Regions from separate parts of the Qipengyuania sp. genome, predicted to be linked through region 3. Evidence: predicted binding sites of a transcription regulator. Region 3 holds the regulator's gene; each other region holds the start of a gene.

Region 1 (5,358 bases), 480 kb from region 3:
GGTAACACTGACCGCCGCGGCAGCCGCCGCCATCATCAACATCTGGCTCAGCCTGCGCGTCGGCCAGATGCGCCAGGCAACCAAGACCGTGCATGGCGACGATGCCGGGGGACCGCTGACCCGCCGGATGCGCGCGCAGCTCAATTTCGTCGAGAACACGCCTTTCGTGCTCGTGCTGATCGCGGTGATCGAATTGTCGGGCCGCGGAAATCCCTGGCTCGCCTGGGTGGCCGGCATTTACATGCTGGGACGCGTGGCGCATGGCTTCGGCATGGACGCCGAAACCGGCACCAAGCCGCGCATGATCGGCGTGCTGACTACGATGCTGACACTGCTCGGTCTGGCGGCCGTTGCCGTGCTGATCGCGATGGGGGTGATGTAGGGATTCTCTTCTTGCTTGCGCCTTCGACATCCGTCGAAGGCTTGCTGTTCCGTCCCGCTCCCCCACCCGGAGTCTTTGTTGCATACGTGCCGGACCTCCGTCCGGCCCTTGCCTGGCCTTCCCTCTCCCCCACCCGGCCACCCATAAGATACCGTGCCGTGGGTGGCCGGGCGGGGGAGAGGGAAGGAACAGGGCGCTGCGGGTGACGCAGTCAACCGCGGACAGACGCCATCAACTCAACGCGTAATCGCTCACGAAGGCGTTGGTCTTGCGTTCCTGCCCGAAAGTGCTGGTCGGGCCATGGCCGGGGATGAAGGTGACGTCGTCGCCCAGCGGCCAGAGTTTCTGCGTGATCGCGTCGATCAAATCCTGGTGGTTGCCCATCGGGAAGTCGGTCCGGCCGATGCTGCCCTGGAACAGCACGTCGCCGACGATCGCGAATTTGCTCGGCCGGTGGAAGAACACCACGTGTCCGGGCGTGTGGCCTGGGCAGTGGATGACCTCCAGGGTGAGGTCGCCCACGGTGACGGTGTCACCATCCTCCAGCCAGCGGTCGGGTTCGAAGACTTGCCCGTTGACGCCATATTTGCGTCCGTCCTCGTCGAGGCGGCTGATCCAGAAGCGGTCGGCCTCCTGCGGCCCCTCGATTCTCAAGCCTAGTTCCTTCGCCAGCACGCCTGCCTCGCCGCAATGGTCGATATGACCGTGCGTAATGAGGATCTTTTCCAGTTCCACCCCGGTCTTGGCGACCGCCGCCTTCAGCTTGTCGAGATCGCCGCCCGGGTCGACCAGTGCCCCCTTGTTGGTCGCGGTGCACCAGATCAAAGAGCAGTTCTGCTGCAAGGGAGTCACAGGCACGATGCCGGCTTTCATCGGCGGTGCGGCGGGAGTTTGTTTGCTGTTTTCCATTGCCGGGGAAAATGGTCGGCTTCGTCATCGAAAACAAGGCGCATCTGCGGCACAATGCCGCGATACGCGCGAAGGAGCGAACGGATGAGACAAATCGCAGCGATTCTTGCGGCCCCGCTGATGCTGACAGCCTGCCAGACCTACGATGCCCAACCGATCCCGGTGGCGGATGCGGCAGCGGCGACGGCCAGCGAAAGCGCAGCCCCCACCTATGTGACCGCGATCTGCGGCGAGTGCCACGCGGTGATCGACAATGCCGTCTCGCCCAATCCGCAGGCGCCCGGCTTCGCCGATATCGCCAACAGCCCGGGCCTGACGCGCGACACGCTGGTCACCTTCCTGTCGGATGCGCACAATTACCCCATGCAGATGGATGTCGATCTGGTGGAGGAGGACATCGAGGTAATCGCCGACTACATGCTGACCTTGCAGTCGGAGGATTACATCAAGCGGCCGGGTTAGGGCTTTCACCGCTACCTTTTCCGTCGCAGGCGTCTCGATACTCATCCAATTGTTGCCACCAATCCCGCCATCCCGACCGAACCTGCCGAAGGCCCAACTTGCCTTTCATTTCGAGCCAGCTGCGGAAATATCGCGCGTAGGGATGACCAGCGTCAATCGCGCAAACCAATAGTGGTTCTACGCGGCGCGCGGTCCTGCGCGAAGAATCGCGCCAATAGGTGTAATATGCTTTCCAGAACAGTGCTGGCACGTAACCCTGTTCAACCGGCCTTTCGAGAATCCGCAACGCGGCATCTAACCGCCCCTGCCTTTTAAGGAGTTTCGCACAATCGATGTTGGCTCGCATTGAACCGTGATTGATAGCTATACGATAATGCTGCTCCGCCAATTCATCGTTTCGAGGGACGGCACAGCCACCGTCGTGGTGCCAACCGACAATCCACATCGACCAGACACTCCCGTCCGCCGCCGCTTGTATATAAAGCTCGAGCGCACCCGCCGGATCGGTTTCTGCCAGCTGCTCCGCCAACTCCATCCGCTCTGGCTGGCTTGGGCACTCGGCGTCCTTGTGATCCCATTCATGCGTGTATCGTTCTTCCCACGCTTCAGAGACATCCCAGATCACATCTGTTAGCAGCCTTCGCGGCTTCATTGCCTCTCGCCGCCAAGCAATGATCCTCGGCATGAGTTTGCGTCGTAATCGGCGCAACATCACACCCGCCCCCCTTTCCACACCACGCGTCCGATCACCTCGACCTCCTCGCGCGCGAGGTCGATCGGGGCGTAGCTGTCGTTGGCGCTGATCAGCGTGATGCGGCCCGGCGCGCTGGCCTGGACCTGCTTGACGTGGAGCGCGTCGCCGATGCGCACGACGTGGATGCCCTCGCCCTGGCGTTTGTTGCGATCGACGAAAATCTCGTCGCCGCTGCGCAGGGTCGGCTCCATGCTGTCGCCCTCCACCCGGATCGCGGTGAGATCGGCGCCCTCCAGCCCCATTTCGCGCAGCCAGCGGCGGCTGAAGCGATAGCTGTCGAAAGATATTTCCTCCGCCGAAAAGGCGCCCGGTCCCGCCGAGGCATCCAGCGGCAGGCGCGGCACGGCGATGAAATCGTCCGCAGCGCGCGAGCGTGCATGGTCGGGATCGGCCCCCAGCTCGACCTCGCTCACGCCGAAGAATTCGGCCAGGCGGCGACGGTCGGCCTCCTCCAGCTTGCGGGGGCTGCCCTTGCGGACGAATTGCTGTAAATAGCTGGGATTGCGTCCCAACATGGTAGAAAGCGAGGCAAGGCTCGTTCGCCCAGCCTCGGCCAGCTCGACCAGCCGAGCGCGTTCGGGGGTCATGACGTCACCCATATCGACACCTCCTGCCACTCCATCCGTACCCTGCCAAAAGGACACGAAAGCCAAGCATGCGAGAAAATTCCTATAGCATAGGATTTTTCCTAGACAAGTAGGATTTGAGTTGGAACATAAGCGGAACAGATACAGCGAATCGCCACTTCCGGCCATCATCAGGGGAGCCCGACATGCTGATCCGTTCCATCGAGAGATTCCTCCGCCAGCACGAGATGGCGGCAACGAAATTCGGCCGCCTCGCGGCGCACGATCCGCGCTTCGTGCTCGACCTGCGCATGGGCCGCGAGCCACGCGACCGGACCGAGCAGCGGATCCAGGGGTTCATGGCTGGATACGCCGCTGCGCGCGAGGTCGTCCGCGAAGAGGAGACCGCGCATGTCGGATGAAGCAACCCCACCCCGCCCGCCGCGCACACGCCGCACTGCCGCCGATCGCCTGCGCGCCGCGCTGGCCGACCTCCACGCGCATCGGGGACAGGTGCTGAATCATACCGAGAAGGCCTGGGCCAGCATCACCTTCGCCGGCACGCGCCACAGCCTCGCAATCCTGTTCGCGGGCGAGGATGCGGTGGAGGCAGGAGAGCAGTTCGTCGCCGATCTGCCCGATCACGAATTCGCCATCCCCGGCCAGCTCGTGGCCGATGCGGGCGTGGTCGAGGTCGAACATCGCCTGATCCCCGAGCCGCGGCTGGTGGTTCGCTGCGAACTGCTGCTGCTCGAGGAGGGATGAGGCAGTACGCATGGCAGCTTTCGTCACACGTTACGCATTGTGGGAACGGCTGGGGTTGGGGGGGAAGCGGACATTGCTGCGCTCCATTCCTCTGATATGACAGAGCGATGGATCCAAGATACTTACAACTCGGACCAGGCCAACAGCCCCCTTCGCTCGAAGCGAAGCCTTATCGGCTGATTATTGTTGCTGACGAAGAAGTGCCAGATGAGTGGCGCAACCGGGTGGCGAACTGGATTTGGTCAATAGGAGCGCGCTACGTCATTGCGTGGGGTTGCTCGTGCGAAGCATGGCACGACAGTGTGGATTGGGCCAATCTAGAAGCGTTCGATTTCGGTAAGGTGCCGGATAAAGACTACATCATGACAACATGGCACGACAAGGAGCCACTTTCTGAGGCCTTCTGGTTTGCCGGTTTTTGTGCAGACCATCCCGATCTGGAATTGAGCGAAACAATCATCCTCCACATCTCGGATGTCAGTCGCCGGGAAGAGGTGCTGGCGCAGTATTTCGCGAGCCAAGTAGAGCAGGTAGAGCAATCAGCTAAGTAACTCAGAATGTCAGCAATCGGGTCGTTTACGGACCGTATGCTTTCCGGTAGGCCGAGCGAGAAACTGCCCTCTCCCGCCCCTAATCAGTCCCGCCGGATCACAAGGTTCCGGATTTCGGTCATGTCCTCCATCGCGAACTTGATGCCCTCGCGCCCCAACCCCGAATCCTTCACCCCGCCATAGGGCATGTTGTCGACGCGGTAGCTGGGGACGTCGTTGATCACCACGCCGCCGACCTCGAGCCGGTCCCAGGCGTCGAACATCTTGAACAGGTCGCGCGTGAAGATGCCCGCCTGCAGGCCGAAGGTGGAGCGGTTCACCTCGGCGAGCGCAGCGTCGAAATCGCTGAATTTCTGCAGGATCGCGAGCGGGCCGAAGGCTTCCTCGTTCAGCGCCTTGGCATCCTTGTGCACGTCTTCGAGCAGCGTCGCCTCGAGCATGTTGCCCTCGCATCCACCGCCGGTGAGCAGGCTCGCCCCGCCCTCGACCGCCTCGTCGATCCAGCCTTTGAGACGTTTGGCCTCGCCTTCGGAGATCATCGGGCCGATGAACGTATCCCGGTCCTTGGGATCGCCTGCAACGAGGCCCTTGGTCTTCTCGACCAGCATGTCCTTGAACCGGTCATAGACATCCTCGTGAATCAGGATGCGCTGCACGCCGATGCAGCTCTGCCCGCTCTGGTAGAAGGCGCCGAAGATGATCCGTTCGAGAGCATCGTCCAGATCGGCGTCGTGGTCGACGATCACTGCGGCATTGCCGCCGAGTTCGAGCACGACCTTTTTCTTGCCACAGCGCGCCTTGAGGTCCCAGCCTACCGCGGGCGAGCCGGTGAAGCTCAGCAGCTTCAATCGCTCGTCCACCGTGAATAGGTCGGCCCCGTCGCGGCTTGCGGGCAGGATCGAGAAAGCGCCCTCGGGCAGGTCGGTCTCGGCGAGGATCTCGCCGATGATGAGTGCGCCGAGCGGCGTC
Region 2 (5,358 bases), 1.4 Mb from region 3:
AACACAAGCGGGGCCGGCAACCGCGATGGTTGCCGGCCCCGCTCGATGAAGGGCGCTCGCGCCCCCTTACTGGCAGGCGAGGCATTCCTCGTAATCGGTCTGCTCGGCGGCGAGTTCGTACTTCGCCGCATCGGCCGTGTTGTCGGCCTCGACGCCGCCCGCGAAGCCGGCGCGCTGCACGCTCTTCGAGCGGAGGTAGTAAAGCGACTTGATGCCCTTCTCCCACGCCTGGAAATGCAGCATCATCAGGTCCCACTTATCGACGTCGGCCGGGATGAACAGGTTCAGCGACTGCGCCTGGTCGATGAAGGGCGCACGGTCGGCGGCGAATTCGAGCAGCCAGCGCTGGTCGATCTCGAAGCTGGTCTTGAACGCGGCCTTTTCCTCGTCGGTGAGGAAATCGAGGTGCTGGACCGACCCGCCGCGCTCGAGGATCGAGTTCCACACATTGGTCGAGTTCTTGCTCTTCTTGTCGAGGATCTTTTCGAGATAGGGATTCTTGACGATGAACGAGCCCGACAGCGTCTTGTGGGTGTAGATATTGGCCGGGATCGGCTCGATGCAGGCGCTGGTCCCGCCGCAAATGATGCTGATCGACGCTGTCGGCGCGATCGCCATCTTGCAGCTGAAGCGCTCCATCGCGCCCATTTCTTCGGCGTCGGGGCAGGCGCCGCGTTCCTGCGCGAGGACTAGCGAAGCTTCTTCGGCCTTGCCGCTGATGTGCTTGAACATCTTGAGGTTCCACACCTTGGCCATCGGGCTTTCGAAACCGATACCCTTTTGCTGGAGGAAGGAGTGGAAGCCCATCACGCCCATGCCCACGCTGCGCTCGCGCATGGCGGAATACTTCGCCCGCGCCATCTCGTCGGGCGCGCGGTCGATATAGTCCTGCAGCACGTTGTCGAGGAAACGCATGATGTCCTCGATGAACTGCTTGTCACCGTTCCACTCGTCCCATTTCTCGAGGTTGAGCGAGGACAGGCAGCACACCGCCGTGCGGTCATTGCCGAGGTGGTCGATCCCCGTCGGCAGGGTGATTTCGGCGCACAGGTTCGAAGTCGAGACCTTGAGGCCGAGCTCGCGGTGATGCTTGGGCATCATCCGGTTCACCGTGTCGGAGAACACGATGTAGGGTTCGCCGGTGGCCAGCCGGGTCTCGACCAGCTTCTGGAACAGGCTGCGCGCGTCGACCGTCTTGCGCACGCTGCCGTCGCGCGGGCTAACGAGATCGAATTCCTCGCCCGCGCGCACCGCTTCCATGAAGGCATCGGTCACCAGCACGCCGTGGTGCAGGTTGAGCGCCTTGCGATTGAAGTCGCCCGAAGGTTTGCGGATTTCGAGGAACTCTTCGATCTCCGGGTGCGAGATATCGATGTAACAGGCAGCCGAACCGCGGCGCAGCGACCCCTGCGAAATCGCCAGGGTCAGCGAGTCCATTACGCGCACGAAAGGAATGATGCCGCTGGTCTTGCCGTTGAGGCCAACGGGCTCACCGATGCCGCGGACATTGCCCCAGTAGGTGCCGATGCCGCCGCCCTTCGAGGCCAGCCAGACGTTCTCGTTCCAGGTGCCGACGATCCCGTCGAGGCTGTCCTCGACGCTGTTGAGATAGCAGGAGATCGGCAGGCCGCGCGTCGTCCCGCCGTTCGACAGCACGGGTGTGGCGGGCATGAACCACAGGTTCGAGATATAATCGTAGAGGCGCTGCGCATGCTCGGCGTCGTCGGCGAAGTAATCGGCCACGCGCGCGAACAGGTCCTGGTACTTCTCGCCCGGCAGCAGATAGCGATCGGTAAGCGTTTCCTTGCCGAATTCCGTCAGCAAAGCATCGCGACTCTCGTCGATCTTCACGTCGAAACGGCGGTCGAGCACTTTCTTGCTGTCGTGCTTGGCGGCTTCGGCCGCAGCACTCGCCACCGCGCCGGCCAGCGCCTCGCCCGCGGCCTGCTGAACCAGCCCGTCGCTACCCTTGTCCGTTTTGTCCATCGCGACCGCCTTTGTCTCCGTGCTGGGCTCGGGTGCGGCGTCCTGCGTATCGATATCCAGTGCCACCGCCGTATCGTCCCCGGTCTTGAAATCCATCGTCTGCCCCGCCTTCCGTGTGCTTCGCGCGGCTGCATTCGCACCGCGCGTGTTCCGCTTGTGTTCGAGTCGGTGGGACCGCTGTCCCGCCTAGCAATTTTGCGCGGCACCGGGGGGAAAACTTATCCTCTTCTTTCCCACAAGCCTGCCGTCCGGGCGGGTGCATGCCAATATGGGCATTTGGCCGCCAATAGCTAGGTCTTGTGGGTACCCCCGGTAGCCCGACCACTAGATACTGAATCAGGCAGGACTCACGCGCAAGAGGGTCAATGCGGAATTAAGGCCGCTTCGCAGCTTCGGGACGAGGTGCCTTAGTTTGCTGCAACGCCGCGACGCGTGGACCAAGCTGGACTCGCGGCGAGCGCAAGGGCGAAAATGAATCGGTGAAAAAAATTTTGCGGGCAAAAATCATCGTGCCGGCTTGAGATTCAATCGAATCCGAGCGCGCAATTTTGGAATCGGCGCGGCGCTCGCCGGGCCGTCGCAGAACAACTCCGGCGCCACCGCGCCCCGTCCGCAGCACGGGATCGCGACGACGCCGAAGAGCGCCAAAGCCAGTCGGGTATCAGCTCGCCTTGCGCGGGGATGCGGTGAAGGCAAAGACCCTCCGTTCACGCGGGTCGGACAGCCGGGTTTTCTCGAGCTTGGCGAGCTTGCTCGCGAAATTCGAGAACGCCTGCTCGCTGTTCGCCACGATGATGTTGGCCTGGAAGATTTGGTCCGCCCCGCCAAGCGCCGGCAACGGGGCATTCCGGCCGAGCCGCTTCACGGCCCTGCGCGCCAGACGATCGACACTGGAACTGCCCGACCGGCGATAGAACTCGACATCCACGGCGCGGCCATCGGCATCGCGCTGGAACCGTACCATGGCGACACCCTCCCCCCGAGCCTGTTGGCGCGGCCAATCGGCATGAACCAGATTGCGATCGAGCTCGCGCGAAATCAGCTCGACTGCTGCGGCCTCCTCGGCCGAGACGATAATGTCCTGGGAAGTGGCCGGAACCGCTGTCATCAGCAGCGCGCTGGCTAGAGCAATGAGGGGGGTCTTCATCGGATCATCCTTTCTCTCGCAAAAGATGATCGGCCGCAGTTTCGTGTCGCCCTGCCTACCAGGAGGAAGGCGGCAATCCCGTGTTGCACGATCTTTGGTCGATCGGGGACAAACCAGCGGCTGCGGTTGCCGGCTATCCTGTGCGATACGGTAAACGGTGAAAGATTATTGTCAAACGAGCGGCAATTCCAGCATAAAAGGACAGATTACGAAACTTAATGAAAATGCCGTCGAACTTCCTCACGCTCGTGGCAACGCTCGTTTCTGCTACGAACAAGAATCCTGCGAGATGGGGTAACGGACTCGCTACTGTCATACTTTTGGCACAATTTCCGTTCGTCCGCTGGTCGAGCGAGGCAGGGCGTTGGTCGAAGGAAAGCGTTCCCATTTGGCGATTTGCACTGCCGGTAGCGCCGTTTTCGGGCCTAGCTCATGCTCGCCTTGGCATGATCGGCGATCGCATCGGCTACCTCGTCGACCAGCGCCAGCGGCAGGTCGTGTCCCCATCCCGGGATCGTTTTGAGTTTGGCCCCCGGGATCGAGGCCGCCGTATCGTGCCCCCCCTCGCAGGGCACCAGTGGATCATCCTCGCCATGCAACACCAGAGTCGGCACCGAGATTGACTTCAGCATCTCGCGGCGGTCGCCATCGGCGACGATTGCCGAGAGGTGCCGCGTCGGCCCTTCGGGATAGAAGCTCCGCCGCACGCTGGCCCGGGTGCGTTCGCGCAATCGCTCCTCGTCGGGCGGATATCCGGGAGAGCCGATCGTGCGGGCCAGCATCATGCCGTGTTCGACAAGCACCTCCTCTTCGGTGCTCTTGGGCCGGGTGACCAGTGCCTTCAACGCCTCGGGCTTGGCGGGCGGCAGCTTGGGATTGCCCGTCGTCGAGAAGATCGAGGTGAGCGAGAGGCATTTGTCGGCGTGGCGCGCGGCGAAATGCTGCGCGATCATCCCGCCCATGCTCGCCCCGACGATATGCGCCTTGTCGATTCCCAACGCATCGAGCAGTCCCGCCCCGTCATCGGCCATGTCCGCCAGCGTGTAGGGGACCCTGGGCGTCAGTCCGATCTTGGACAGCAATGTCATCTTGATGAGACCGGGCGCTTTCACCCCGTCGAATTTTTGGCTGAGACCGATGTCGCGATTGTCGTAGCGGATTACTCGAAAACCGTGGCGGGCGAGCGCCTCCACCAACTCGTCGGGCCACAGAGTCAGTTGTGCGCCGAACCCCATAATCAGCAACAGCGGCGGGTTCGCCTTGTCGCCATGCTCTTCGTAATGAATTTCGATCCCGTTCGCGGTAACCTTGGGCAATCTGCCTCTCCCCATGCATTTCGTGGCGAGAACTCACCGGAAACACGTGCGATTGTCCATCACGAAATCCCCGGAGGGGGGAACATGGTTAGCATCGTTCTAACGCACCCCCGATTATGTCGTTCGGGTACAAGCGCACTGCCATCCGACAGGTCATTCTGAGTCTCGCTGGGAATCGATTTCCTCTGGACCCGCTATGGCCGATCGCAGGCAAGAAGAGCGAAAGCTGACACATGACGATGTTCGCATAAGTGTTGCGGGCGTCGGGTTACGCTGCGCCATGCGCAACCTTTCACCGTCGGGCTGTATGGTCGAGTGCCGAGACCTGATTGCCGAAATCGGCTCGCCGGTGGAACTGGCGCTGCTGCCGGGTTATGTCGCCCGCGGCGAAGTCGCCTGGCAGTTGGGCGAGAGCATCGGCATCTTCTTTCTGGAACCGATCAGCCCCAATATCGTCCGCCAATACGCGCTCGACGACTGGATGCTGCGCGGCGACTGGTCGCTCGGAAGCTGGGGATCGCTGAAGAGCTGAACCAGCTCACGCTACATAAGGACTATCACGTGTCGCACGCCCAAATTTGGACACAATCGTGACAGAAATATCGTTTCCACAGGAGGGTCGCTTGTCGCAGCACGAAGAAACCGAGAGACGTAACGGCAAACGCTCGAAGACCGACGACGAAGTGCTGTTTACCATCAATGAGGTGGTCATGCCCGGCAAATTGCTCAACCTCTCGCGTGACGGTTGTATGATCGAGGGCGATTGCGTCACCGCAACGGCAGGGCGCAAGATCTCCGTGACACTGCTCGAAGGGTTTACAGTGATCGGCGAGATCATGTGGAAGAATGGCGACCGAATGGGCGTTGGGTTTTACCAGGAACTGGTCGATGCGACCCTCAAGTATTTTC
Region 3 (6,880 bases):
CGCTTACTGCGGCGCTCTCGGTCGGGCTGGCCTTGGCAGCAGGGACCGCCCTGGTCTGGGCGCGTTCGGCGATGGTCGGTGCGGAACCGATACCCCATCCGCGCTTCGAACTAATCGATGGCCGCATCCTGGAACGCGAGGAGCAACCTGCAGAAGACCGCGTGCGCCTTGTCCTTGCGGCGCGCGATGCCGAGAGCGGACGCGCGGTTGCCTATCGCGTCAACCTTCCGGTCGATGCGGATCGCAGGATTTTCCGCGAAGGCGCCCGTATCCGCCTTGCGGCGCGCCTGATGCCGCCGTCGCCGCCGATCGTGCCAGGCGCCTACAATTTCGCGCGGCGTGCTTGGTTCGAGGGGCTGTCGGCAACCGGTTCGGTGGTGGGCGCGGTAGAATTGGTGGAGCCGCCACCGCCGGCGGAGTTATCTCTGGCGTCGATCCAGCGGCACCTGTCTGCGCATGTGCGCGCCAACCTCGGAGGCACCTCGGGTGCAATCGCCGCGACACTGGCCAGCGGCGACCGCGGCGCGATCCCCGAAGCCGACGAGGAGGCGATGCGCGATTCCGGGCTGACGCATCTGCTGTCGATCAGCGGTTTGCATGTCAGCGCAATCATTGCGGCGACCTACCTCGTCGCACTCAAGTTGCTCGCGCTGTGGCCTTGGCTCACTTTGCGCGTGCGCTTGCCCCTGGTCGCGGCGGGCGCGGCGGCATTGGCAGGGATCGGCTATACGCTGCTGACCGGTGCCGAGGTTCCGACCGTGCGCAGCTGCATCGGAGCCTTGTTGGTGCTTGTCGCCCTGGCGCTGGGGCGCGAGCCGCTGTCATTGCGAATGGTCGCGATCGCGGCGGGCGTGGTGCTCGCGCTGTGGCCGGAATCCCTGGTCGGGCCGAGCTTCCAGATGAGTTTCGCTGCGGTGATCGCGATCGTAGCGTTGCACAATGTCCAGCGGATAAGGGACTTTCTGGCGCCGCGCGAGGAGAGCTGGGTGCGGCGCTTTGGCAGGCGGGCAGCCATATTGTTCCTGACCGGGCTGGTGATCGAGCTGGCGTTGATGCCGATCGTGCTTTTCCACTTCCATCGTGCCGGTGTCTACGGCGCGGCGGCCAACCTGATCGCCATTCCGTTGGTGACTTTCGTATCCATGCCATTGGTAGCGCTGGCCTTGCTCCTCGATCTCGCAGGCGCGGGAGCCCCGGCATGGTGGCTCGTCGGACAGTCGCTCGACCTCTTGCTGGCCATCGCGCACTTCTTTGCCGAGCAGCCGGGTTCGGTAAAGCTTGCCCCGCGGATCGGTATGGGGGCGATGGTGCTCTACTTAGCTGGGGCGCTTTGGCTGGCTTTCTGGCAGGGCGGAGCCCGGCTTTGGGGACTCGCGCCGGTTGCGGTCGCTGCAGGAATGATGGCGACGGCGCCCGTGCCCGATATTCTCATTACCCGTGACGGGCGCGATATCGGCGTTGCGAACGAAGACGAACGCTTGCTGGTTTTGCGGGACAGCGAGGGCGGTTATGCGCGGGACAACCTTCTCGAGCTGGCAGGGACCGACCTTGTACCGATCCCGCTATCGCAATGGCCACGCAGCAAGTGTAGTGCCGAATTCTGCACGCTGTCGATTGCTCGGGAAGGGCGCGACTGGTCGATACTGGTCGCCCGCAACCGCGATCTCGTCGCAGAGCGAGCTTTGGCAGCGGCCTGCCGAAATTCCGATATCGTGGTCGCCGACCGTTTTCTGCCGCGAAGTTGCAAACCGCGCTGGCTCAAGGCCGACCGGCGGTTCCTCGATCGCGAGGGCGGTACTGCGATCTATCTGGATGCACCGCGCATCGAAACCGTTGCGCAGGACGAGGGCGAGCATGGCTGGTGGCGCGCATCCGCCCGCTGAGAACCGCGGGGCAATGCCCGTCAGTGATAGCGCCGCAGCAGCCCTGCGAGCTTGCCCTGAACCTGCACGCGGTGCGGTTCGTAGACTTGCGGCTCGTAAGCGCCATTGGCGGGATCGAGCACGACCCGTCCACCATCCTTGCGCAGATACTTGAGCGTCGCTTCCTCATTATCGACCAGTGCCACTACGATCTCGCCGTCGCGTGCGCTGTCGGCGCGTTTCACCAGCGCGTAATCGCCATCGAAAATGCCCGCCTCGATCATCGAGTCGCCCGAGACCTCGAGCGCATAATGTTCGCCGGGGCCGAGCAGGGCGGCAGGAACCGGCATGCTCGACTGCCCTTCGATCGCCTCGATCGGCGCGCCGGCGGCAATCCGGCCATGGAGCGGTACGTCGATTATGTCGTTCGCAGGATCAGGCGCGACGGCTTTCGCGGGCATGGCGGCGCTGACAGGATCGTTCGCCGGAGCAGGCCTCGGCGTGCCCATCACTGCATCCTCGGGCAGTTTGACGACTTCGAGCGCGCGGGCGCGATTGGGCAGGCGGCGAATGAAGCCGCGTTCCTCGAGCGCGGAAATCAACCGGTGAACGCCCGATTTGCTCTTGAGGTCGAGCGCTTCCTTCATCTCCTCGAAACTCGGCGAAATGCCGGTCTCTTCCAGCCGCTGCTGGATGAAGCGGATCAATTCGTGCTGCTTGGCGGTCAGCATGTTGCGCACTCCCGTTTCGCCTGTTCACAAACCTGTGAACGAATGCGGAACAAGTAAGCAACCTGATTCGCCAGGTCAAGCAATAGCGTCATTTTCGAACGGTTTGCGGTGGAACAATTGTTCCCGGTTCGGTCCGGCGTGGAGAGTTCAACCGCCAAGCAGCGCTCTCGTCGCTGCCTCGACATCGGCCTGGCGCATCAGGCTTTCTCCGACGAGGAAACTGCGCACTCCCGAGCGTGCCAGACGCTCGCAATCGGCATGGGTGGCAATTCCGCTTTCGCCGACCAGAAGGGCATTGTGAGGCGCGATCGCGGCCAGCGTTTCGGTGTTCGCGAGATCGGTGGTGAAGGTCTTGAGATCGCGATTGTTCACCCCGATCAATCGCGACTGGAGACAGGTTGCACGCTCTAGTTCGGTGCGATCGTGAACTTCGACCAGCACGTCCATCTTGTGTTCGATCGCCGCCGCTTCGATCTCGACCATCGCGCCGTCCTCGAGTGCAGCAACGATGATCAGGATCGCATCGGCACCGATTGCCCGGGCTTCGGCGACCTGCCACGGATCGACCATGAAATCCTTGCGCAGGACGGGCAGGGCGCAGGCCGCGCGGGCTTCGACCAGATAGTCCTCGTGCCCCTCGAAATAGGGCGCATCGGTCAGCACAGAGAGGCACGCAGCGCCGCCCGCTGCATAGGCGTGGGCATGGTCGGCGGGGCGGAAATCTTTGCGTATCAGACCCTTGGAGGGAGATGCTTTCTTGATCTCTGCGATCAGCCCGAAGCCCTCGGCTTGTGCTCGCGAAAGAGCTGCTTGGAACCCGCGGGGGGCGGTTTGTTCCTTGGCTAGGGCTTCGAGATCGGCAAGCGAGCGGCGCGCCTTGCGTGCAGCCACTTCCTCGCGCTTGGTCGCGCAGATTTCCTCCAGCTTGTTCATGTCACGCGGCCATTGCGATCCAGTTGCCGAGCAGAGCCTTGGCCTTGCCCGAATCCAGCGCTTCTGCAGCGATCTCGGCACCTTCGGTCCAGTCGTCGGTACGATCGGCGACCATCAGCGTGGCAGCGGCATTGAAAAGAACGGCATCGCGATAGGGACCCGGAGTACCGCTGAGCAGTGCCTCCAGCGCGCGCGCATTGTGGTCCGGATCGCCGCCGCGAATGGCTTCGACAGGTGCGTGCGGTAGATTGGCCTGAACCGCGACCACCCGACGCATTTCGAATTCGTTGCCCTTAACATCGGCCAGTTCATTGCCGCCCGCGAGGCTCAACTCGTCGAGCCCCTCGTCCCCCGATGCGATGAAGGTGCGATCGGTCCCCAGCTTGGCCTTTGCCGCAGCGTAGATCGGCACATAGGCGGGCCGCGCGATGCCGATGAGCTGGCGACGCACACCGGCAGGGTTCGACAGCGGACCCATAAGATTGAAGATCGTACGCACGCCCAATTTCTGGCGAATGGGCTGGATCCGCCCCATCGCCGGATGATGGTTCTTGGCGAAAAGGAAACAAATCCCCAGTTCCGCCAGGGTCTTCTCGGCGCTTCTTCCCGCCGCTTCCATGTCGAGACCGAGCGCCTCCAGCGTGTCGGCCGCGCCCGATTTGCTGCTGGCCGCGCGATTGCCGTGTTTGGCAACGGGCACGCCGCAGGCAGCGACGACCAGGCTGACCGCTGTCGACACATTGAGCGTGTGATGGCCGTCGCCGCCGGTGCCGCAACAATCCACCGTCCCTTCGGGCGCATCGACCGGGATCAGCCGCGCGCGCAACGCTCGCGCCGCCCCGGCGATCTCGTCAGAGGTTTCGCTCCGCGCCGACATGTCGACGAGAAACCTCGCGATGTCCTCGTCTGACGTTTCGCCATCGAGAATCCAGCCAAAGACCTCTTCGGCCTCCTGCTCGCCAAGGTGCTGCTTTGCGTCGGGAAGTCGTTTCATGCCGGGACCTTGGCGGCGATACCGCAGATGTCGAGGAAGTTGGCGAGCAGCGCGTGACCGTGCTCGGTGGCAATGCTTTCTGGGTGGAACTGGACGCCGTGGATCGGCAGCTCGCTGTGGCGAAAGCCCATCACGCTGCTGCCGTCGAGGCCGGGCGTCTCGCTGGTGGCGTTGATTTCGAGGCAATCGGGAATGTTCTCGACCACCAGCGAATGATAGCGCGTCGCCGTGAAGGGCGAGGGCAGGCCGGCAAAGACCCCGTTGGCATCATGCGTCACCGGTGACGTCTTGCCGTGCATCAGCCCGCCACGGACGACCCGCCCACCGAAATGCTGGCCGATGGACTGATGGCCGAGACACACGCCGAGTAGCGGCTTGCCTGCATCGGCGCACGCCGCCACGAGGTCGAGGCTGACCCCCGCCTCGTTCGGCGTGCAGGGGCCGGGCGAGATCAGAAAGCCCGCGTGATCTGTGGCCAGCGCCTCACTCGCCGAAATGGCGTCATTGCGCACCACCTCCACACTCGCGCCCATTTCCATGAGATAGTGGACGAGATTGAAGGTGAAGCTGTCGTAATTGTCGATTACGAGGATGGTGCGAGTGTCGGTCATTCGTGGCGTCAATGAAGCTCTGGCGCCGTGCTTTCAAGCAAGGAAAGCTGCGAGAGGCGAAACGTCAACGTGGCGTTACGCCCGCTTGCCGGCCAGCTGGTCGGTCGCGCGGACCAGGCCGTCGACGATACCGGGCTCGCTGGCGCTGTGTCCGGCGTCGTCCACCATCCACAACTCGGCTTCGGGCCAGGCCTTTTTCAGAGCCCAGGCAGCACTTGGCGGAGTGCAGATGTCATGGCGGCCCTGCACGATGATTCCGGGAATACCGGACAGCCTCCCGACCTTCCCGAGCAACTCGTTCTCCTCGAGGAAGAACCCCTCGAGAAAGAACTTGGCGCAGATCCGTGCGAAGGGAACCGCCTTGGCCGGATCGCCGAAGCTTTCGAGCAGGGATTCGTTGGGCAGCAGCGTAGCGACATGGCCTTCCCACAGCGACCATTCGCGCGCCGCCGCCAGCCGTGTGGCCTCGTCCTCGCTCGTCAGTCGATTGTAGTAAGCGCGCACGAGATCGCCCCGCTCCGGTTCGGGGATGAGGCCGATGAACTCGTCCCACTGCTCGGCCATGATTTCGCTTGCGCCGTAGCCGTAGAGCCAAGTCTTTTCCTGCTCGCGCGCTAGGAACACGCCGCGCAGCACGAGTTCGCTGACACGTTCGGGATATTTCTCCGCATAGGCCAGGGCGAGGGTCGAACCCCAGCTGCCTCCGAATGCCTGCCATTTTTCGTGACCGCACATCTCGCGCAAACGCTCGATGTCCTCGACGATCCGCCAGGTATCGTTGTGCTCGATCTCGGCGAAGGGTAGCGACTTGCCGCAGCCGCGCTGGTCGAACAGCAGCACGTCGTAGAGCTCCGGATCCCACTGGCGACGATGGTCGGGCGACATGCCGCCGCCGGGACCTCCGTGGAGGAAAACCGCAGGCTTCGCGCCCCTGGTGCCGACCCGCTCCCAATGGAGTGAATGGCCTTCGCCGACATCGAGCATGCCGGTTTCGAAGGGTTCGATCTCGGGATAGAGCGTGCGGCGGGCTTCGGTCATTCGGAGGCCTTCTTCTTGACGACGACGATGGGACCGATGGGCGCCCCCGTGTCGAGCCGGTCGGTGGAGGGGTTCCACATCAGCGAGACGTTTCCATCGAGGAACAGCGCGTTCTTGACGTCCAGCTCGTCCTTGTAGAACCGGGCGAGCTTGCCGAAAGAGATCGGCGCGTTCGATATCACGAAATGCGCTCGGCCATCGTCATCGACGCCGACGGCGTTGCGGACCAGGCGAGAAGGCCCGTCATGCGTGATCGTGGGGTGAATTTTGCCGTCGATAACCAGCATCGGTCCCGACTGGGTGCCGAATTCCGGGCGTTCAGTGACATTCGCCAGGAAGCTGTCGGTACTGCGGACAACCCATTCGCCGCCGCTGCCGTAGAACACGCCATTGGGCTTCATGTGGAAATTGCCCTCGCCATCGGCGGTGTTGAGCGTTTGCAGGCGCTGCGAGTTCTCGACGAAATACCCGATCGGCTTGCCTTCGTCGTCGAACATGCCTGCGTTCATCGCAAAGGCGATGGTGTCGATTTCCTGAGCGCGGGCGAAATCCGTCAGGCTTCGATAGGGTGGAGCGCCGTCGGGCGCGAGTTCCATTGCGATGCTGTGCCGCGAGGGAACCGCCAGGCAGTGGCTGAGCGGCGTGTCCTCGAAAATGATCGCTCGACAGGCGCTCTCGACCTGGCTCGCAAGTGTTGCGGTCGGGCTTGGT

What was found. The regulator LexA, encoded in region 3, represses DNA repair genes until DNA is damaged. The targets are predictions, from matches to a motif close to GTTCCNCNCTTGTTCT.
Region 1: a site for LexA is predicted at 3,218-3,233, ahead of ACQY4G_RS00335 (S24 family peptidase). Genes of this name have one in related genera too.
Region 2: a site for LexA is predicted at 2,134-2,149, ahead of ACQY4G_RS06395 (ribonucleoside-diphosphate reductase subunit alpha). Genes of this name have one in related genera too.

Annotation. Positions count from the first base shown of each region.
Region 1 is NZ_OZ255844.1:56,911-62,268, forward strand. It holds gene ACQY4G_RS00315 (MAPEG family protein) at 1-382, shown strand, start outside; gene ACQY4G_RS00320 (MBL fold metallo-hydrolase) at 614-1,255, opposite strand; gene ACQY4G_RS00325 (hypothetical protein) at 1,376-1,753, shown strand; gene ACQY4G_RS00330 (hypothetical protein) at 1,737-2,378, opposite strand; gene ACQY4G_RS00335 (S24 family peptidase) at 2,465-3,106, opposite strand; gene ACQY4G_RS00340 (hypothetical protein) at 3,280-3,495, shown strand; gene ACQY4G_RS00345 (hypothetical protein) at 3,485-3,838, shown strand; gene ACQY4G_RS00350 (DUF7684 family protein) at 3,946-4,389, shown strand; gene ACQY4G_RS00355 (aldehyde dehydrogenase family protein) at 4,473-5,358, opposite strand, start outside.
Region 2 is NZ_OZ255844.1:1,294,617-1,299,974, reverse strand. It holds gene ACQY4G_RS06395 (ribonucleoside-diphosphate reductase subunit alpha) at 67-2,082, opposite strand; gene ACQY4G_RS06390 (energy transducer TonB family protein) at 2,648-3,133, opposite strand; gene ACQY4G_RS06385 (alpha/beta fold hydrolase) at 3,559-4,449, opposite strand; gene ACQY4G_RS06380 (PilZ domain-containing protein) at 4,646-4,981, shown strand; gene ACQY4G_RS06375 (PilZ domain-containing protein) at 5,073-5,358, shown strand, end outside.
Region 3 is NZ_OZ255844.1:2,694,567-2,701,446, reverse strand. It holds gene ACQY4G_RS13220 (ComEC/Rec2 family competence protein) at 1-1,883, shown strand, start outside; gene lexA (transcriptional repressor LexA) at 1,904-2,593, opposite strand; gene trpC (indole-3-glycerol phosphate synthase TrpC) at 2,741-3,526, opposite strand; gene trpD (anthranilate phosphoribosyltransferase) at 3,528-4,520, opposite strand; gene ACQY4G_RS13200 (anthranilate synthase component II) at 4,517-5,131, opposite strand; gene pip (prolyl aminopeptidase) at 5,207-6,169, opposite strand; gene ACQY4G_RS13190 (phosphodiester glycosidase family protein) at 6,166-6,880, opposite strand, start outside.